3 regions of the Geobacillus sp. C56-T2 genome follow, and region 2 is predicted to be linked to each of the others. Evidence: riboswitches for the same ligand, from Rfam matches in the RefSeq annotation. Region 2 holds a riboswitch; each other region holds the start of a gene.
What was found. Region 2 has a riboswitch for cobalamin ahead of GC56T2_RS11050 (ABC transporter substrate-binding protein). Riboswitches for the same ligand answer to the same signal wherever they lie in the genome.
Positions count from the first base shown of each region.

Region 1: it holds a riboswitch for cobalamin, as region 2 does, so the genes downstream of both, GC56T2_RS04465 (ribonucleoside-diphosphate reductase subunit alpha) here and GC56T2_RS11050 (ABC transporter substrate-binding protein) in region 2, are expected to answer to the same signal.
Region 3: it holds a riboswitch for cobalamin, as region 2 does, so the genes downstream of both, GC56T2_RS08855 ((2Fe-2S) ferredoxin domain-containing protein) here and GC56T2_RS11050 (ABC transporter substrate-binding protein) in region 2, are expected to answer to the same signal.

Region 1 covers NZ_VJWB01000001.1:855,335-862,569, reverse strand. The annotation lists gene GC56T2_RS04465 (ribonucleoside-diphosphate reductase subunit alpha) at 1-1,276, opposite strand, end outside; cobalamin riboswitch at 1,407-1,600, opposite strand; gene GC56T2_RS04460 (gamma-glutamylcyclotransferase family protein) at 1,803-2,690, opposite strand; gene GC56T2_RS18015 (hypothetical protein) at 2,814-3,344, opposite strand; gene GC56T2_RS04445 (winged helix-turn-helix domain-containing protein) at 3,439-4,428, opposite strand; gene asnB (asparagine synthase (glutamine-hydrolyzing)) at 4,858-6,765, opposite strand; gene GC56T2_RS04435 (C39 family peptidase) at 7,095-7,235, shown strand, end outside.
Region 2 covers NZ_VJWB01000001.1:2,217,960-2,225,194, reverse strand. The annotation lists gene GC56T2_RS11070 (hypothetical protein) at 1-506, shown strand, start outside; gene GC56T2_RS11065 (acetamidase/formamidase family protein) at 586-1,491, shown strand; gene GC56T2_RS11060 (APC family permease) at 1,504-2,868, shown strand; gene GC56T2_RS11055 (PH domain-containing protein) at 3,062-3,676, shown strand; cobalamin riboswitch at 3,983-4,181, shown strand; gene GC56T2_RS11050 (ABC transporter substrate-binding protein) at 4,324-5,283, shown strand; gene GC56T2_RS11045 (FecCD family ABC transporter permease) at 5,249-6,304, shown strand; gene GC56T2_RS11040 (adenosylcobinamide amidohydrolase) at 6,301-7,235, shown strand, end outside.
Region 3 covers NZ_VJWB01000001.1:1,751,349-1,758,583, reverse strand. The annotation lists gene GC56T2_RS08880 (DNA topoisomerase III) at 1-1,249, shown strand, start outside; gene GC56T2_RS08870 (glycerophosphodiester phosphodiesterase family protein) at 1,519-2,400, opposite strand; tRNA gene GC56T2_RS08865 (tRNA-Gln) at 2,592-2,664, shown strand; gene rraA (ribonuclease E activity regulator RraA) at 2,906-3,391, shown strand; cobalamin riboswitch at 3,451-3,644, shown strand; gene GC56T2_RS08855 ((2Fe-2S) ferredoxin domain-containing protein) at 3,826-4,230, shown strand; gene GC56T2_RS08850 (energy-coupling factor ABC transporter permease) at 4,233-4,973, shown strand; gene GC56T2_RS08845 (energy-coupling factor ABC transporter substrate-binding protein) at 4,978-5,271, shown strand; gene GC56T2_RS08840 (energy-coupling factor transporter transmembrane component T family protein) at 5,255-5,983, shown strand; gene GC56T2_RS08835 (energy-coupling factor ABC transporter ATP-binding protein) at 5,989-6,804, shown strand; gene cobJ (precorrin-3B C(17)-methyltransferase) at 6,794-7,235, shown strand, end outside.

The DNA of each region.
Region 1 (7,235 bases), 1.4 Mb from region 2:
CGGACTCGAGCTGGCTGCGCATAATGCCTTTCATCACTTCGATCGCCGGCACTTTTTCTTTCGACAGCCTCGGCTCGTTGACGCATTGCCAATATTTCTCCCGAAAGCTGCCCTTCCCTTTTTCCTCATCATAAAAGTCTTCCAAGCTAAATCCCATCACCGTCCGCACTTCATGCGGATCAAACAAATACCAGTCGCCGCGCTGTTCGACCTGTTCCATGAACAAATCAGGGATGCAAACGCCGGTGAACAAGTCATGCGTCCGCAGCCGTTCGTCGCCGTTGTTGAGCCGCGCATCGAGAAACGCAAAAATATCTTTATGCCACACATCCAAATAGACGGAAATGGCTCCCTTTCGCTGTCCCAGCTGATCGACGCTCACCGCTGTGTTGTTCAGCTGCTTCATCCACGGGATGACACCGGAAGAGACCCCTTTGAATCCTTTAATGTCGCTGCCGCGCGACCGAATTTTCCCTAAATAAACCCCAATGCCGCCGCCTGATTTCGATAAATTGGCGATATCGGTGTTGCTGTCGTAAATCCCTTGCAAACTGTCATCGACCGTGTCGACAAAGCAGCTCGACAGCTGGCCGTATGACTTCCCGGCGTTGGCAAGCGTCGGCGTCGCCACGGTCATGTATAGGTTGCTTAACGCCCAATACGCTTCCTTCACCAGCTCAAGCCGCCGCTGCTGTGGTTCGTTCGCCATGAGCGTCATGGCGATGACCAAAAATCGCTCCTGCGGCAATTCATACAGCCGCCGCTCATAATCGCGGGCCAAATACCGATCCGCAAGCGTGCGCAACCCTATGTACGTAAACAACTTGTCCTTCTCCGGATCAAGAAACGCACCGATGGACTCAATTTCTTCTTTCGTATAACGTTCAAGCAGCAGCGGATGATATACTCCTTGTTCCGTCAGCACAACAAGGAGCGAGTAGAAATCGCCATACCGCTTGCGCTCATCGTACCCGCGATGCCGTGCTGCCTCGCGGTACAGTTGCTGCAAATACAGGCGGGCGCACACAAACGTCCATTCCGGCTCCTGCTCACTAATATACGACAGCCCTTCCAAAATGGCGGTTTGATACAGCTGCCGGAAGGTGACCATCTCTTTTCGGCTGAGAAGCTGCCATACACGTTCTTCATATTCCTCGAGCGACAGACGGACAAAGTCGGCCGCCGCCTGCTCCACCAACCTAGCAAACTCCTCGCGCGAAAATGCTTTCTCTTTTCCTTGATCATCGACAACAATTGATTTCGTCGACACTGTCATTCGTTTCCCCTCTCCTCCATAAAAAAATCCGCTCGGGCAGGCGAGCGGATGAAACGACAGACGGAAAAAGGCAGACGAACTCCCTTTTTCTTTTCCCCTATCGTTTCATCTTCTCACACCCCGAAGAACATGAAACGTTCCAAGCAAGGCAGGTCTCCTGACTCGTGCATCGTCCTACTTTGGGGCCTTCCCAGCGGCGCTAAATGGCTCTTACCGCCAGTGGCCATCCCATTTCGTCCGCACATACAGTTGCGGGGGCAGTTCCGGATTCGCACCGGATTCCCTATTAAGTCCTGATGGACACCATTGCTTGGCGAAACGATATATAGTTGTTTAAAAAAGAGAACAAAACAATATATAGTGGATGATCATCCTGATGGAACAAGCATATACTAAAACAACAAGAATTGCAAGGGACAAGCGAGATTTTCTCGATCAATCCTTAGAAACACTGTCCTAGAAAGGGGGTGATTTAAGGGCGTAGGCCGCTTCCCAGCCGCGTTTCTCAAAATCTACAAACTTGTTTTTATCTGCCTCCCTTTCCGCGCCCTTTTTCCCATAATCTTTCAATATGGCGCCGCACTTGTTCAGCGTATTGCCGGCTCAAGCGGGACATCCCTTCATTAAGAATAATAGCGGCATACGATGCGCTCGGCGCAATTTCCTCTGCCTGTTTGTCAACGACAACATACGTAAGTGCGGGGACAAACTGCCCGTGAAACTGCACATCGACGTATTCTCGGCGGTACACACCGGCTGGAACTCCTTCGCGCCGATCAAGATTCGCCACATAGTGCTCCGGAATTTTATACAGCACCCCCTCGACCCGATCGCCGGGGGAAGGCACAATATCGGCCACTCCGCCCTCCCTCCTGCACGAATATCGGGTAAACGCCAGCCGATAGTCATCAAGCACGGCCCGGCCCATCACTTCAAAATGGGGAACAGTGGGCCGAAAATCGCGTTCACTCATGCACGAGCCATACGCAAAATACAACACTTCCTTTGGAGAATGGAGAAACGTCATCCAATCACCCCCGAAAACGAGTTGAGCGTGTTGTGTGAGCCATTCTTCCTGCTCCTGCGGATAAACATAAGCGTAACAAGTATACGTATTGCCATCAGCATCCGTTGCGACAACAGTGATTCGCTCATAATGATTCAACTCCCCCGGGCCGTGATACCCTTCAAGTTGATCGAGCAAAGCAAGCACCGCTTCCGGATCGCTTAGTTCGAACATTTCGCCGTGAACGGTCCCGTTTCCGTCCACCATCGCCGGATAGCCAGCTGGCAAATGGAACAGCCTCCCTTTCACCGTCACTTTGCGAACGGACTGCACATAATTGGCAATCAGCCGATGATTGCGTCCTCCTATCCGCAGTGTCCCATACACAAATACATTAATCGTTTCCATTTTGATTCCCCTTCCGTCTTTGTGATTTATCGTTCCATTCCCTTTGAATCCTCACAGCTCACCAAGCGTTGAAACATCCCCCAGGCGTGGCGGGCGGCCATTCCGCCCGGGGAAACAGCACTGTCAGCGAATCGGCCAGCTTCCTCTTTCCACCGTCCGCCGGTTCCACACATCCTTATAACGGTGATAGCATGAAAGGCAAATTTCCACATCCATCTTGTATTGCTTCAATACATCCAAATGACCGTTTAATGTGGAATCATCAAAAATAGTGAACGCAATTTTATAGTCGGTGTCGATTTGCCGGCAGAGCGAATGCAGCTCGCGAAGATGGCTCATATCAATATCATCGTACAATTGAACACGTCCGCCCTTTTTCCCTTCAATGAACGGTTTCGCCTTTTCTTGGATCACAGGGTCATGAAGGACGTAATACGCCACCATGAGCAGCCCGTCCTCAAGCATATGTTCAAGCGTCGGAATCCATACTTTTTTCATGAACGGTTTCTCCTGCTTAGACGAGAGCAAATTTTCCCGGACTAAAATCCACGCCGGTACGCTATTCTCGGACAAGAACAAATAATGTGTCGGGCTGATGCCGCCATGGTACGGATGCCCCTTTCCAATCAACAACTGTGCCGTTAATGTCCCCATTACAAATCCCTCCTTGATTTTTTTGCTTTTGACAATGGCATTATAAAAAAAAATGGTCACCGGCTAGGTGACCATTTCCCGCTTTTCATAATTTTCATATGACATATTCATAATCATCTTGCGACACAATGATGCGATAAGGAATTTCGCATTCCCAGCGATACCCTCTTCCCCGTACATTGACGATAATCTGATCAATCGGTTCAGAAAAACAAGATGCTAGCCGTTTCCGCAATTTTTCGATCATTTTTTTCACAACGTCGTCCCTCACATCCTCCCCTTCTCCCCATACTTCTGCTCGGATGTCACTGTACTCTCTGACGTTCGGCGCCGCCTTCAGCAAACATTGAAGCAATTTAACCAGGCGATCCGGCAATGGAACCGAATCGCAAGGACCGTGGAACACCGCGTTTCTCCGCATATCCAAAATCACGTACTGATCGTCTTCCTCAGCCAGCTCGCAAGCTTCCCCATAGGTAATGGGCAAGCGCCGATTTTCTTCGATGAGGAGAAATAAACACTCGTCTTTCTCTGCCTCCGCTTTTTCACGCACATTCACTTGCAAGCGGACGTTGTCAATCTCGGTTTGGTACAAATGGCTGTCGGTCTTTTTCTCCGCTTGGTCAAGCAATTCGAGCGCTTTTTTCGGATCCCCAAGCTGATTATAAGCAATCGCACTGGAACAGAGCGCGCGAATATAATGATACGGTTTGAGGGCTTGATGGGTTGACTTCCAAACGAATTCGAGCTGCTGAATCGCCTTTCTCCATTTCCTGTCATACAGCTCGAGATGGCCCAAATGATAACGGCAAACCGGGTCCTCCGGATCAAAACGCAACGCTTCTTCAAACAATGTCCGCGCTTTTTGAAAGTTCCGCTTCTTCAGCTTTATATCGCGCCCGTAACGGCATAAAACTTGGGCAAACCATGTTCTAAGATTCTTATTTTCCGGCTCTAGCTGAGACAACCGTTCAACGATCTCCTCGCCCCGTCTGATCCATTCCCAATCATTATCGCTTTCCTCTTCGGCAAGCCACTGGTTCAATTGTTCACGCAGCCGCTCCAGCTCCCGTCTTTTCTCCATTTTTTCTTCCCTTCCATCTTCGCAACAAGTTGTTTCATTTTTCTTAAATTATATCATGCCAACCGAACAAAGAGATAGAAAAGAACAGACCGCCAAGCCGATCATTCGGTAAACAGCGGCCACATCCCGTTTTTCCTCCTCCTGCTATTCACCCCAACACCATATCCCCATCATGGCCCCCTGCCCGACCAAACGAAACTAGCGCAGCGCTTTCGCCTTGCTCACACCGTCCCTTTTTGGTAAAAAACCGCTGCTTGCCTTGATCGATGATGGAACGCGTGAACGCAGAGGCTGATGCAGCAAGTCTTTTCTACTGGCGAAACGATTCCGAGAAGCGGTTGCGCGAGTCAATCACCGCCCCTTATGGTTTCCGGACCAAAACAGGCAGGCGCCCCGGCCGAATTCCGGGACGCCTCGTCCTGTTCCCCCTTACGCCTCAAAAGCAGGCGCCAGCGGCTTTTCCTTTTGTCCAGATGAAACAAAATCGTAGGCTCGCTCTACATACACTTGATGCCAAATCATAAACGCCAACACCGTCCACAGCTTGCGGCTATGGTCTGCTTTCTGCTGCGCATGCTCATCGAGCAAGCGATACAGCACGTCTTTATGGAACAAGTGGTCCGTTTCGCTGTCGTGAATAAGCTGTTTCGCCCAATCATACATTTCGTTTCTCAACCAGTGACGAATCGGCACAGGAAATCCTAATTTTTTCCGGTTTAATACATGATCCGGCACGATGCCTTCGGCCGCTTTGCGCAAAATATATTTCGTCGTGCCGTTGGCGGTTTTCATTTCCGGAGCGATCGTAGCAGCTGCTGCAAACACCGCTTTGTCCAAAAACGGCACCCGCAACTCAAGCGAATGCGCCATCGTCATTTTATCGGCCTTAACTAAAATATCGCCTCTCAGCCATGTATGGAGATCAATGTACTGCATCCGGTTGACCGGCGGATAATGAACGGTTTCTTGATAGAGCGGCGCGGTCACCGTTGTATACTCACGGCCTTTTTCATACGTTTTGAGCAAGGCCGCCTTTTCCGCTTCACTGTATATTTTGGCGTTCCCGATATACCGTTTCTCAAGCGGGGTCGTGCCGCGCTCTAAAAAGCTCTTCCCTTTCACCCCGTCAGGAAGCCACTTGGCGATGAAGCGCAGCACGCTCTTCACCGCTCCCGGCATCCGCTCCAACCACCGCAACGATTGTGGTTCACGATAAATGTTATAGCCGCCAAACAGCTCGTCCGCCCCCTCGCCGGAAAGCACCACGGTAACATGCTTTCTCGCTTCACGGGCGACAAAATACAGCGGCACCGCGGCCGGATCCGCCAACGGATCATCCATATGCCACATAATTTTCGGCAGCTCGTCCATATACTCCTGCGGCGAAATGACATAGCTGATATTGTCTACACCCAGCTTCTCAGCCGTCTCCTTGGCCACATCGATTTCGCTGAACCCTTGCCGCTCAAACCCGACGGAAAATGTCTTCAGGTGCGGATGGAATTGTTTGGCGATGGCGACGATGAACGATGAATCAATGCCGCCCGACAAAAACGCCCCGACCGGCACATCGCTGCGCATATGGACACGGACCGAATCAACCAACGCCGTGCGGATGTTCTCAACCAATTCCTCCTCCGACTGGCGAACAGGGCGGAAAAACGGCTTCCAATAGCGATGAATCGTGAGCGGTTCACCGACTCGTTTCTTGATATAATGCCCCGGCTCCAACTTCGAAATACCGGCCGACATCGTCGATGGCTCGGGGACGTATTGGAAGGTTAAATAATGCTGGAGCGATTCATGATCTACCGTTTCCTCACCAAACGCAAGCAAAAGGCTTTTCTTCTCCGAAGCGAAAAACGTGCGGCCGCCTTGTTTCGCATAGAAAAACGGTTTAATGCCGAACGGATCGCGGGCTGCAAACACCGTTTTTTCCTGCTTGTCCCAAATGACAAACGCAAACATCCCGCGCAGCTTTTCGACCGCTTTTTCTTGTTCCATGCTATAAAGCGCAACGATGACCTCCGTATCAGAGTTCGTCGCAAACGACAATCCTTTCGCCGTCAGCTCTTCCCGCAATTCGACGTAATTGTAAATCTCCCCGTTAAAAATGATCCAGTACCGATCGTTTTCATACGAGAGCGGCTGGTGCCCCGCTTCCAAATCGATGATGCTGAGCCGCCGAAATCCAAACCCGACGTGCTCATCCATATAATACCCCTCATCATCCGGCCCGCGATGGGTAATCAGGCGGTTCATCCGCCTTAATTCCTCGCTCCATCCCGGATCTTGACATTCCGGACGATCGACAATCCATCCAATAAATCCACACATAACGATGACTGTCCCTCCAATGAATTGACATCAAGGCAACCCGTTTTTATTCTTTACCTTACGCCTTCGGTTGCAATAAAATAATAGGCAAAGAAGAAAACAAAACCAGTTCCATTCTATCTTACAAAAAGCAAAGTTTCAAAACCAATCTTTCGCCATTTTTGACAAAACCCAACGTTCCATCACAACCATCGGAGGCACAATGGGCAGCTGACTATACATTTAACGCCCTCTTGTTCCAATACCCTTCTTTGGAAACGGGAAAACAATCAAAACAGCCCAGAAGCCGCCATTGAAACGCCACTGACCGATGAAGGGGGAGAATGGCTTTGCTCACCATGATCTCGCTGTTGACCGCTCTCATCGTGCTCCTCTGCCTCGCTCTTTTGCGAAGCCCTCTCAGCCGCAAAAGGGACCAGCTGTTGCTGGCTGTATACGCGGGCTGTCTCGCCTTGCTTCTAGCCGTTTTG
Region 2 (7,235 bases):
TCCCCTTGGCCATGGCTGCTTTATGCATTCCGTACGCGGCGGCTGCTTCGCCCGAAGCGATATGGAAAGGATGGCTGCTTTCCTCCTCCGCTTGGATGTCTTGGCCGCTTGCCATGGCGCTGTTGGCGGCGCTCTCGTGCAGCTTGTCCCTTTCCCTTCGTTCGGTTGTGCAGCTCTTGGAAACCAAGTGGGGCGGCCAATTCCCGCGGACATACGCCCTTTCTTTTTTGTTTGGGCTCGCTCTTTTATCGATAGTTCTTTGTCTTCCGCTGCGTCTAGTTCTGTTTTCGACCGCTCTGCTTGCCTCTGTGTGCTTTGGTTTGGCTGCTTGGCGGCCGAAGGAAAAGCGCCTCGGGGTAATGATCATGATCGGCTGGTCATGTTTGCTCGTGTTCGCTTGGCGCTGGGGGAGTCGCCATGACGAGCTGGAGGCCATCGCCTGGAATGGGATAGGAAGCTTTTTGTTCGTCCGCACTTATCAATTTATTCAAAAAATAAAGAAGTGACAAAAAGTGATTAAAAAAATGCAAATCGGACGGGTTTCGGCTTGGTATAATGAGACAAACATGAAAGGAGGAAGGCAAGATGTCATTTGTTCCGTGTACAACAGCCATTTACGCGTTTAGCCAACACCATCAGCCGGTTCGGACAGTTCGTTCCGGGGAAACGTTTGTCATCGAAACGTACGATTGTTTCCAAAATCAAATTACATCTAGCGAAACGCCGTTTGATTCCATTGATTGGAACCATATCAATCCGGCAACGGGGCCCATCTATATTGAAGGGGCGGAACCCGGTGACATTTTAGCGGTCAAAATTGAACACATTCGCCTCAAAGGGCAAGGGGTGATGGCTGTCGGGCCAAGCCTCGGGGTGCTCGGCGACCGAATTTCGCGGTTTGAGGCGAAAATCGTTCCGGTGGAAGAAAACCGAGCCGTATTTGACGAACATCTTTCCATCCCGCTCAATCCGATGATTGGCGTTATTGGGGTGGCGCCAAACGGCGAGGATGTATCGTGCGGAACGCCGGGACCGCACGGCGGCAATATGGATACGAAGCTCATTACAACAGGAGCGACGGTGTACTTCCCTGTTTTTGTCAAAGGGGCGCTCTTTGCCTTAGGCGATTTGCACGCGGCGATGGGTGATGGCGAGATCGGCGTGTCCGGCATTGAAATTCCGGGGGAAGTGACCGTCACCGTCCGCGTGATCAAAGGACATTCCCTCAACCATCCGCTGCTGCAAAATGACGAAGGAATTGCGACCATCGTGTCGGCCAAAACGCTGGATGAGGCGGTCAAACGATCGGTTGAGGAAATGGTTGAGTTGTTACGGCCGCACACTCCGTTGACGTTGAACCATTTGACGATGGTGCTTAGCGCCGCCGGTCAGACGCAAATCAGCCAAGTGGTGGATCCGCTTGTCACCGCGCGCTTTTTTGTGCCGCGCTTCGTGCTTGAGGCGTATGGCGTTCGTTTGTTTGAGGAATAAGGGGGAATGGCGATGGCGCAATTGGAAACGAACAAATCGGTTGAGTCGCTCGGTTATAAGCAGGAACTAAAGCGGTCGCTCACATGGGTAGACTTGTTGATTTATGGGATGGTGTTCATGGTGCCGATTGCTCCTTTCGGTATTTACGGGTATGTAGCCGAAGGGGCAAAAGGGATGGTCGCTTTAGCATACTTGATCGGAATGGTGGGAATGATTTTCACCGCATTAAGCTACGCGAGAATGGCCGAGGCGTTTCCCATCGCTGGTTCCGTGTATTCCTACGCGCAGCGGGGGATGAATGAATACGCCGGCTTTATGGCGGGTTGGGTCATTTTGCTTGATTACATCTTTGTCCCAGCGCTTCTTTACTTGGTCAGCGCCGCCGCTCTAGCCGACATTGTGCCGGAAGTGCCGATGTATGTGTGGCTCGTGCTGTTTATCGGCATCAATACGGTCATTAACATTCTCGGCATTGAAATGACAGCGAGAGCCAATAAAGTGATCGTTATCCTAGAGCTCATCGTTTTGGCGATTTTCGTCATCACGGGCGTTGTGGCGATTTTCAAAGGGGTGAACGGAGCGGAATTTACGTTTAAGCCGTTGTATGACCCCGATCATTTCAGCATGGGAACGGTCATGGGAGCGGTGTCGATCGCCGTATTGAGCTTTCTCGGTTTTGACGCGGTGTCAACACTCGCTGAGGAAACGAAAGACGGAAGGTCGTCCATCGGCAAGGCGATCATCGGCGCTCTGCTGGTGGTCGGGGCGCTGTTTATCATTCAAACATGGGTGGCGGCTTTGATTTGGCCTGATTATACGACGTTTAAAAACGCAGACGCGGCGTTTTATCAGATTGCGGAGCTGGCAGGCGGACCGTGGCTCAAATGGACAACGATCATTGCCACGGCGTTTTCTTGGGGAATCGCCAACGCCCTTGTGGCGCAGGCGGCTATTTCCCGCATCTTGTATAGCATGGGTCGCGACCGTCAATTGCCCGGCGTGCTGGCCAAAGTGCACCCGAAGTTTCAAACACCGTACGTAAGCACCTTGCTTGTCGCTGTCATTTCGCTCATTGTCACGACGGTGTTCGCTTCGCAAATCGATAAGCTCGCTTCGCTTGTCAACTTCGGCGCCCTGACTGCATTTCTCTTTTTGCATGTATCGGTGATGAACTACTTTTTGCGCAAACAAAAGAGCCATGACTATATCAACCATCTTTTGTTTCCGCTCATCGGTTTTGTCGTCATCGGCTACGTATGGATCAATCTCGATCCGCTCAGCAAAAAGCTCGGACTGATTTGGATCGCCATTGGGCTTGTGTATTTGATCGTCCTGCGCCTTACGAACAAAGGCTCGCGACTGAGCGGGGAACTGTAGTGGCGTGTACGGCCTGACGCCGTCTGAACAAGGCGTTGGGCCGTTCAATGGTTGGCAAACATGAAACTTTTTTTTTGCCCTCCACGTATGACTATAGAGGATGCGGTGCTCTGCCAAAACAACGTGCGTTGCTGCCCGTTGCGGAGTGGCGCGAGCCAATGAAAAATGGAAGGGGTCGGGGCGAGAAATGAGCATGTTTGGAAAAGTCGCGGCCGATGTGCTTGGATTGAGCGACATCGGTTCGGTCATTCAACCGAAAGACTACGACAAAGTCGATGCCGATGATTATGTGATGCACGAGGATGGAGAAAAAATTTACTTCCTTATTAAATCGAAATCCGATGAGTATTGCTTCACCAACCGTGCGCTCATTCATCTGGACGGCACGAGCGCAGCAAGCAAAAAACGGACGCTGCGCCGCTACGATTACTACAAGCATCCGATTTCCGACGTGTCGCTCGAGACGGCCGGAACGGTCGATATGGACGCGGAAATCAAATTCAAAATCGGGTCGCACGCCTACTCGATTGATGTGCATAAAAAACATATCGAGGAACTGAAAGATTTGTATAAATCGCTGCTTGCGATCGCCGACATTTGCCGCGAAAATGAAATGAAGCTCGACTATGCCGAGCGGAGCCTCGAGCTGGCGGCCAAGGTGTTTGCCAACATGCGCGGCGACAGCGCCAATGTGTCGGCCGATTTTCAGGCCGTGAATGAATACGCGTTTCAATGGCTGACGGAAGCGAAAAAGAACTATACGGTGAAAGATTTCGGCTTTGTGTTTGAAAAATACATCGAGCAGTGAGGAGATGAAGCTTGCATTCGGGAAAGACGCCGGGCCAGAGGGGGGGCGTCTTTTCCTGTTTTTCAAAGGAACGCGTCGTTGGCAAACGGTGAAGGGGAGAGAGTGGAGGCAGGCAACGTGGCGGCATTTGACATCGCGGAGTTCGATGCAATGGTGCATGCGGCGTTCCGTACAAAACACGGACACTGGAGCCGAGCTGCCTGACCGCAAAAGTGGATCGATGACCTCTTCCGCCAGCCCGCTGTAAATTCATAGTTGTCAAATGCCAAGCCTTGCTTTAATATAAAAATGTCCATATCCGATAACTCAATCAACTCGCAGCAAGGTGCCGAAAAGGCTTAATAGGGAATCCGGTGGGAATCCGGAGCTGTCCCCGCAACTGTCAATGCGGACGAAATGAAATCGCCACTGTACGGACGGATGGCTTGCGCTGTTTTCCGTACGGGAAGGCTTCAGAGTAGGATGACGCATGAGCCAGTAGACCTGCCTTGCTTGCCGCAGTTTCCGAATCTTCGGGGGGTGAGACGCGGAAACAGTCGCATAGGGCATGGTTGTGCCCATTGGCGGTCTGTTTTCCGCTCATTCCCCAACCGGACGGAATGGGCGTTTTTTTATTGTACATACATCATTGAAGGGGGAACGTACGGATGAAGCGTTGGAAATGGTCTGCGGCGCTCGCTGCTCTCATCCTTTTGGCCGTTATGCTTGCCGGTTGCAGCAGCGGAGCGGGCAGCAGCGCCCAGCCGACAAAAAAAGAGGAGCCGAAAGCGGAACAATCGGCGTTTCCGGTGACGGTGAAAGACGGGCTTGGGGAAGAGGTCACCATCAAAGCGGAACCGAAAACGATCGTTTCGCTCATCCCGAGCAATACGGAAATCGCCTACGCGTTAGGGCTCGGTGAAAAAATTGTCGGCGTCAGCGATTTTGACAATTATCCTGAAGACGTCAAAACAAAAACGAAAATCGGCGGGATGGAGTTTAATGTCGAGAAAATCATTTCGCTCAAACCGGATCTCGTCTTGGCTCATGCGTCAAGCGCCCATAACTCGCGCGATGGCTTGCAGCAATTGAAAGACGCCGGCATCACCGTGCTTGTCGTCAATGATGCGAAATCGTTTGCGGACGTGTACGCCTCGATCGAGCTCATCGGCAAAGCGACGGGAACGGTGGACAAAGCGAAGCAAGTGATTGAAGGGATGAAAGAAAAGCTTTCGCAAATCGAAGAAAAAGCGAAACAAATTCCGGCGGACAAGCGGGCGAATGTGTGGGTGGAAGTGTCGCCGCCGCCGCAGCTGTATACGGCCGGCAAAGGAACGTTCATGGATGAGATGCTTCAAGTGATTTCAGCGAAAAACGTCGCCGGCGATTTGGAAGGCTGGCCGATGGTGACCGAGGAAAAAGCGGTGGCCTATAAGCCGGATGTGATCATCACGACATACGGCGGGGCGAAACAAGTGCTCGAGCGCGCGGCCTGGAAAGATGTGCCGGCGGTGAAAAACAAGCGGGTGTATGATGTCAACACCGATTTGGTCAGCCGGCCGGGTCCGCGCCTCGCCGAAGGGGTCGAGGAACTTGCCAAAGCCATTTACCCGGAAGTGTTTCAGTAAACTACCGATGTATATCCTAGCCGTTACGGCGGCTGTATTTTCGCTGCTCGCAGGGGTATCGACAGGGTCGCTGTCGATTCCCTTTTCTTCTATTATCGAGATTCTCGCGTCGCAATGGCTCGGAATGCCGCTCTCGTCGGACGTTCCTTCCGACTGGGTGCCGATTGTGATGGCGATCCGTCTGCCGCGCGTCGTGCTCGCCTTTTTGGTTGGCGCTTCGTTGGCGCTGGCTGGGGCGGCGTTTCAGGGGCTTTTGAAAAACGCGCTCGCCGACCCGTACACGCTCGGCGTTTCATCCGGCGCGTCGGTCGGCGCGGTGCTCGTGATCTTCCTTGGCTGGCAATGGCCGCTGTTCGGCACGTTTACACTGCCGATCGTCAGCATCGTATGCGGCATGGCGACGCTTGCGGCCGTCTTGGCGTTTACTCGCGCCGTCGATCGGCGGATGTCGGTGGAGACGATCATTTTAGCCGGCATTATTTTCGGGGCCTTTTTTAGCGCCTTCATTTCGCTCATGATCGCTTTGACCGGCGACGAATTGCGGCAAATCATCTCTTGGCTGATGGGGAGCGTGGCGATGCGCGGATGGACGTATAGCGGACTATTGTTGCCATTTTTTCTCGTCGGTGCGGCAACACTGATCGCCAACGGCCGCGAGTTGAACGCGTTCGCGTTCGGCGAGGCGGTGGCGCTTCATGTCGGCGTTGACGTTGCGCGCCGGAAAATCGTTATTTTGACGGCGGCCGCCTTGCTCACCGGAGCGGCGGTGTCGGTGTCGGGGACGATCGGCTTTGTCGGGCTTGTCGTTCCCCACATCGTGCGGCTTTTATGCGGGCCGGACTACCGGGTGCTTTTGCCGCTATCGCTCTTGTACGGCGGGGCGTTTCTTGTGTTCGCCGATCTGGCGGCACGGACGATCATCGAGCCGCGCGAGCTGCCGATTGGCGTTATCACTTCGCTCGTCGGCGCTCCGCTGTTTGCCGTTTTGTTTTTCCGAAAAACGAAGCGAAAGTTGGGATGACGATGCTGCAAGTGCGAGAGGTGTCGCACCGATACGGGACGACTCAAGTGCTTGACCGGGTGACGTTTTCCGTGGAGAAAGGGGAGCTGTTTGGCATCATTGGGCCGAACGGCAGCGGCAAGACGACATTGCTCAAGCTCATCAGCAAAGAGCTGCCGCTGGCAAGCGGCGAGATTGCCATCAGCGGTCGGCCGCTTTCCGAATTGTCGACAAAACAGTGGGCGCGCTTGGCCGCCGTCCTGCCGCAAACGTTGGAAACGGCGCACGGCTATACGGTGAAAGAAACGGTGGCGCTCGGCCGCTACGCCCATCAGCGCGGCTTGCTTCCAGCGTGGACGGCGGAAGATGAAGCCGCCGTTCAAGAGGCGCTCGCCGTTGTCGGTCTCGCCCACAAAATGGATGCGCCGCTGGAGCGGTTAAGCGGCGGCGAGCGGCAGCGGGCTTATTTGGCGCGGGCGCTCGCTCAAGAGCCGCAGCTGCTCTTGTTGGATGAGCCGACCAACCATATGGATTTAAGTGGGCAAGTCCGGCTTTTGGACCGGCTCACTGCAGCGGCTCGTGCCCGCGGTTTGACGGTGGTCGCGGTCTTTCATGAGATGAACGTCGCCAGTCTGTATTGCGATCGGGTGCTCGTTTTAAAGGACGGGAAAACAGCCGCGCTCGGCGCGCCGGCGGACGTCATGACGCCAGCGCTGCTGAATGACGTGTTTGCCGCTCCGGTCGTGCGCCAAGCGCATCCAGCGGCGGCCAAGCTGATGTTTTCGTTTGTGCCGCAACATCGCGAGGAGAAAACGCCGCTCCTCGGCGGGCTGCGCCCGGTTTTTTTGGCCGATGCGGTCGTTCTTGCTTCACCAAGGCCGCTGCGCGTCTTGTCGTCCGCTTTGGTTGGCGCCGGATTTCAATGGGCGACCCATTTCGTCAACCGCCATGT
Region 3 (7,235 bases), 470 kb from region 2:
GAAAAAAACGCTCGATGTGCTGCAATCGCTCTACCAAAAAGGAATCGTTTCGTACCCGCGTTCTGATTCGATGCATGTGACTAGGGGAGAGGCGGAAACGTTCCCGGCCATTTTGCAAAAGCTGTCGTCGTTTCCGGCGTACGCTTCGTATTTTCCGCTGCCGCGGCCGTCGATTTTACAGAATAAACGTTATGTAAACGAGAAAAAAGTGACCGACCACTACGCCATCATCCCGACGGAACAGGTCGTTGACCCGGAGAAGCTGTCGGCCGACGAGCGAAACGTGTACGATTTAGTCGTGCGCCGCTTGATCGCCGCCCACCACCAGGCGGCGGTCATGGATTATACGACCGTCACGACGTTGGTTGACGGTCGGGCTCGCTTCGTTTCGAAAGGAAGGCAAGTCGTTGAGGAGGGGTGGCGCACCGTCATCCGTCCGCATGAGGAGGAGAAAGACGCGGTGCTGCCGCCGCTCGAGCGGGGCGAAGCGGGGGAGGCGGCCGCTGTCAAGGTGAAAGAAGGGAAAACCGAGCCGCCGAAACGGTATACGGAAGGCGAACTCATCACCTTGATGAAAACGGCGGGAACATTTTTGGACGACGAGGAGCTGGAAAAAGTGCTCTCCAAAACGGAAGGGCTCGGCACGGAAGCGACAAGGGCGGCGATCATTACGATGCTGAAGGAACGAAAATACATTGAAGTAAAAAATAACCTCGTCTATCCGACGGACAAGGCGAAAGTATTGATCGAGGCGCTTGGCGGCACGATTCTCGCCTCGCCGGAAATGACAGCGAAATGGGAGCAGCGCCTAAGCGAAATCGGTGAAGGAGCGGCCTCGCCCGCCTTGTTTATGGAACAGGTGAAAAAGCTGGCGCAAAAAGTAGTCGCTGACGCCATCGCCGCCGCCCCGGCTTGGAATTTCAACGGGGTCGACACCGCCTCGATCCAGCGGACGAGAACGAAAAAAACGATCGGTGAGAAGCTCGGGCCGTGCCCGCTTTGCGGAGGGACCGTCATCGACAAAGGAACGTTGTACGGCTGCGACCAGTACGCGAAAACAAAATGCTCGTTTACGATCGCCAAACGCATTCTCGGCAAATCGATTTCAGCGGCGAATGTGAAAAAGCTGCTGGTAAAAGGAAAAACCAATGTCATTAAAGGATTCAAAAAAGGCGGAAAAACGTTTGACGCTGTCCTTGTGTGGGATGAAAACGAGAAGAAATTGTCGTTTCAGTTTCCGAAGCGGTAATGAAGGCAACAGAGGAAATAGGGGGCGGGGCGCTTGGCCCAAGGGCGGACCGATGGCGTCCCGCCTTTTTTGCCGGTTACTCCGTTTGCGGCTCTTGAATCCGTTCCATCAGCCGCTCCGGCTCGCTTGGCGCGGCAAAACCGAACCGCATGATCCGGCCTCCTTTTTCATAAAGGATACACCGAATCGGATCAGATGGAAACGATTTTGTTTTTAAACAATAATAATATTATGTAAACTAAAATCCCGCCCGTCTCCCTGAAGGCTAGTCAATGGTCGGGCGGCCGGCGGCAAGCGGCGATGCGAGCCGGGCGGTCGGGATAGTCGGTAAAGATCCCGTCTACGCCCATGGTGCATAGGCGCGCCAGATCGTGCGGCGCATTGACGGTATAGACGTGGACGATGAGCCCGCGGCGATGGGCGGCGCGCACTCGCTCTTTGGTGACGGCCGAAAGCGGCAAGCCGATGCCATCGGCGTAGGAGGCGATTTGTCTCAGCCGTTGATCGTTCCAATGTTGCGCTTCCCTTCCGTCGATCAATTGGATGAGCGGAATGCCGCGCGGAATGAGCCGACGCAGCGCCTCGAGGCTTTTTCGGGAAAACGATTGAAACATGACGCGGCCGGGGCGAAACATGTGATGGCTTTGCAGCAGGTGCGCGACGGCCTTTTCGATGCCGGGCTGTTTCGTTTCGATGTACAGCGGGGCTTCCACACACTCCGCTTTCAACATCTGAATGACCTCATCAAGCGTCGGGACGCGCTCGCCGGCAAAGCGTGGAGCCAACCACGAGCCAGCATCCAACTTTTTGAGCTCACGAATTGAAAAATCGCTGACCTGCCATGGCGATCGGCGCGGATAAACGGTTTCGGCGTTTGTCGTCCGAGCGAGTGTGGCATCATGCAAAGCGACGAGCTTCCCGTCTCGGGTGGCCCGCACATCGACTTCGATATAGTCGGCCTGCATGCGGGCGGCGAGGCGGTAGGACGTGAGCGTATGCTCCGGCGCGTGTCCGGATGCGCCGCGGTGGGCGATGATGATCGGTTTCGGGGCGACGGACGGCTGTGCGGCGGTTGATGCGGCGAGGCCGAGCGGCAGGCACAATAACCACAACACATGAAGCCATTGGCGGAGGGCGGCGGTTTGGCGCAACGTCGTTCCCCCCTTTCTCTTTGCATTATACTTTATTGAAATGAAGCGATTGTGAAGAGATGGTAAAGATGTGGTGAAACGCACGGAACATGAATCATTATTTGTATTTTGCTTCCTTTTGCAAAATGGTATGCGTTTTGATTCGAAAGGGGAGGTTTGTTGCTGCCTACTGTAAGTGCCAACAAAGACGTTGGGCTATAGCCAAGCGGCAAGGCAACGGACTTTGACTTCCGTGATGCGCTCGTTCGAATCCAGCTAGCCGAGCTGAATGGCCGGACGGGGCGGCTTTTGCCGCGTAGCCGGCAGGCAGAAACGGTTTCCGCCATGTCGTGCGGGGCCGTTTTTTCATTCGCCGGACAGCAAGGACGAGTCAATACGTTCAACGTCTAGTTTAGCAAAACTCCACATCCGCTTTTTCAAATATAAACAGCGCCGCAAAAAAAGCGTAGTCGGCAGGACTTTGGCGAATGGCGGCGAATGCAAAAAGGGAAAGGGGAGAGCGACAATGAAAACAGCCGATTTATGCGATCAATTTTTAGACGAGCTGCAAGTATGCGAGGTGCCGTTCCAATCATATGGCGGAAAACAGATGTTTTCCGGACCGATTGCGACGGTCGACGTGTTTGAGGACAACGTGCTTGTCCGGGAAGCGCTCGAGACCGTTCCAGCGGGGACGGTGTTGGTTGTCGACGGAAAAGGGTCGCGCCGCGTTGCGTTATTCGGCGACCGATTGGCGCAAATTGCCTGCGAGAGAGGGCTCGCTGGCGTCATTATCCACGGCTGCATCCGCGATTCAGCGGAAATTGGCGCCATGCCGATTGGAGTAATGGCGATCGGCACATGTCCCGTGAAAAGCAAAAAAGAAGGAAAAGGCGCCCGCGATGTCGTGCTTGAATTTGGCGGCGTCCGTTGGGAACCGGGAGCGTACGTGTACGCCGATGCGGACGGCATTGTCGTGGCCCGCGACGATTTGGCGGCAAAAAACGGTTGACGGCAGCGTCCCGCTTGTACTACGATGGAGACGGATGCTTGTTCCATGACAGTGTAGATATGGTGAAGAACCCACAAGGTGCCTGAGCTCGTCAAACCGGCTCGGGTGAAAAGGGAAGTCCGGTGAAAATCCGGCACGGTGCCCGCCACTGTGATGGGGAGCTTTGCGGCAACAAGTCACTGAAGGATGCTTCGGGAAGGCGCCGCAAGCGATGATCCTAAGTCAGGAGACCTGCCTTGTTTGGGTCGGACGGATGCCTACGGGACTATAGGCAGACGTGCGGGAGAATGGTGGCCGAACTAGGCACTTTTAGGCTTCTTTTTTGGTTTCGTACGCATTTTTCTGCACCTCTGCTGTAGAGGTGCTTTTTTATTTTTCTTGGAGCGAAGCTGAAAGGTGTTTATTTCTACCAATCTTGCAAAAGGAGGAATTCGATGGCGACGTGGGACTTGCGGGGAATGAGGCATCATTTGTTCATTTGCAACGGCGGGACGTGCCTCCGTCATGGCGGGGAGGAAGTGACGCTGGCGGTGCGCGAAGAGATCGCCCGTCTTGGTTTGGACGATCTTGTTCATACGACACGAACGCGCTGCAACGGCCGCTGCCAAGACGCATGCGTGATGATCGTCTACCCGGACGGCGTCTGGTACCGACAAATGACGCCGGAAAAGGCGCGGGAGGTGGTGCGCATCCATCTTTGTGAAGGGGCGCCGATTCGCGAATGGGCGACGTATGAGTTTGATGAGGAGGCAGGATGCAAATGGGCGCCAGCAGGGGAAAGCGAGGCGCCGGTTGGGAAGCGGAAAACGGCTAATGAACCGAAGGGGGCGAATCGATAACGATGCGAACAAGTCGTTGGCTTGCCATCGCGGTGCTATTGACAAGTTACTTCTTCTTGACGAATGAACAAGACGCGTATGCCATGCACATTATGGAAGGGTTTTTGCCAGCGAAATGGGCGCTATTTTGGTGGGGATTGTTTCTTCCATTTTTCTTGTTGGGTTTACGTCGTCTCGTCCGCACGCTGAAAGAGCATCCGGAGCAAAAGCTGCTCATGGCTTTGGCCGGGGCGTTTACGTTCGTGCTGTCGGCGCTGAAAATTCCGTCCGTCACCGGAAGCAGCTCCCACCCGACCGGCATCGGCTTTGGGGCCGCGTTGTTTGGACCGTGGGTGATGGTTGTCATCGGCACGCTAGTTCTTCTGTTCCAAGCGTTGCTGCTTGCTCATGGCGGATTGACGACATTGGGGGCGAACGCTTTGTCGATGGCGGTCGTTGGGCCGCTGGTTGCGTTTAGCGTGTATCAGCTGCACCGGCGCGGTCTTGTTTCACATCGGGTGGCGCTATTTTTAGCTGCCTGTTTGTCAGATTTGGCGACCTATGTCACTACATCCGTTCAATTGGCAGTCGCGTTTCCAGCGGCGGATGGCGGCGTGCTCGCTTCGTTTTTAAAATTTGCCGGCATTTTTGCCATCACTCAAGTGCCGCTGGCGGTGACGGAAGGTATTTTGACGGTGATGGTCTGGAACTGGCTCGCTTCATACCAAGCTTCTCCGCTATTTGAACGGGAAAAGGGGGCGTGATTCGATGAAGAAAAACTGGTGGCTGTTCGCTTTCGTCGTGGTGTTGATCCTTCTTCCGCTTTGGTGGGCGCGCGGCTCCGAATTTGGCGGCACCGATGATCAGGCGGAACGGGCGATTCAAACGCTCGCTCCGCATTACCGGCCGTGGTTTGAATCGATTTTCACCCCGCCGGGCGGCGAAGTGGAAACGCTGCTGTTTTCGCTGCAAGCCGCTCTTGGCGCTGGCGTCATTGGCTACGTGATCGGCCTGTATAAAGGGCGATCGGAACGGAAGAACGGGCATGATTCGCGAGTTTGATCGGTTCGCCTATGACAATCGGCTGCGAACGTGGCGAGCGGAATGGAAGCTGGCGATGGCGCTGATTTTGTTGGTGCTTGGAATGATAAGCAGCTGGCGCGAACAGCTGCTCATTATGGCCGGAATGACGTATTGGATCATCGGCCGCGCCGGTGTACCGCTTTCGCTGTATGGAAAAGCAATGGCTGCCGCTTCGGTTTTTTTAGGAGTCAGTTTATTGACCATGATCGTTTCTATTTCTCTTCCATTTCGGTTATCTATTTCCTATAGCCAGCTGCGGCCGGCCGCTGAACTGGCTGTTCGCTCGTTGGCGGCGTGGTCTTGTTTGTTTTTCCTTCTGATCACTACGCCGGCGCCGGAATGGTTTGCCGTCCTGCGGCGTTGCCGTCTTCCGGCGGCGGTCATCGAGCTTTGTTTTCTGATGTACCGCTTCGTCTTTTTGCTTGAGCAGGCGGCGGTTGAGCTGTGGCTGGCGTTGCGCGCCCGCAACGGGGGAACACATTGGCGGCATGGGGGGATGCTCATGTACCAATTGTGGCTGAAGGCCGGGCAATCGTACGAAGCGCTCGGGCGCGCGCTTACCGCTCGCGGGGGAATCGATTCGTTTGTCTATCGGCATCAGCCGTTGGACACAAAACCACACATCGGTGACATGACAGCCGGCGCCGCGTTGATCGGGCTGCTGCTCGGCATGGTTTGGTGGAAAGGGTGAAAAAGGTGCTGCTGCGGATGGAACAAGTGCGCTATGCTTACGATTCCTCGCGCGATGTGCTCAACGGGGTTGATTGGGAAATTCCAGCAGGGAAAAAATGCGCGCTCATCGGCGCAAACGGCTGCGGCAAAACGACGCTGTTTCTTCATCTGAACGGATTGCTGCGGGCGCAGTCGGGCGCGCTGTATTGGAAAGGGAGCAACATGTATGAGCGCGGGGCCGATTGGCGGCGCTGGCGGCGTGAAGTCAGCCTCGTTTTTCAAAATCCGGAACATCAGCTGATTGCGCCGCTCGTGCGCGATGAATTGGCGATTAGCCTCGCTCACGCTGGGGTCAATGACGAACAGATGAGAACCGCTTTGTCGGCGCTTGTTGATGAATACGGACTCGGTGATTGGCTCGATCGCCCCACCCATCAGCTCAGCCTCGGACAGAAAAAGTGGCTGACGCTTTGTTCGGCGATGGCGACAAACCCGGACTTGCTTGTGTTGGATGAACCGACGGCGTATTTAGACCAACATCAAACGAAACAGTTTTTGCGGCAAATCGATGTCATTCATCAAAGGGGAACGACCGTGCTCATTGCCACGCATGACATGGATTTCGTCTGGCAATGGGCCGATTGGGTCGCTGTCATGCACGAAGGCCGGATTGTCAAGCAAGGATCGCCGGAAGACGTTTTTGCCGATCGCCACCAGCTGCTCGCGGTCCGTTTGGACGTGCCGCTGTTTGTTCGGTTCTGGAAGGAGTGGGGGCCGAAGGGAGTTTCGATGCCGCGGCCATGGCCAGAAGAACAAGGAGGGGAAACGCATGAGAGGTAAGTTGTTGATCGTCGGCTTCGGACCCGGCAGTGTTGACCATATGACGAAGCGGGCCCGTGAAGCCATTGAAGAAAGCGACGTCATCATTGGCTACAAAACATACATTGAGCTTGTGCGCGATTTGACCGCCGGAAAGGAAATCATCAGCACCGGCATGACCGAAGAAGTAAGCCGCGCCCAAGCGGCGGTGAAATGGGCGGAGCGCGGCAAGACGGTCGCTGTCATTTCCAGCGGCGACGCCGGGCTGTACGGCATGGCGGGACTTGTCTACGAAGTGCTGATTGAAAAAGGCTGGACGAAAGACGATCCGATTGAAGTGGAAGTCATTCCGGGCATTTCCGCCATTCACTCGTGCGCCGCTTTGCTTGGGGCGCCGATTATGCACGATGCGTGCACGATCAGCTTGAGCGACCATTTGACGCCGTGGGAGC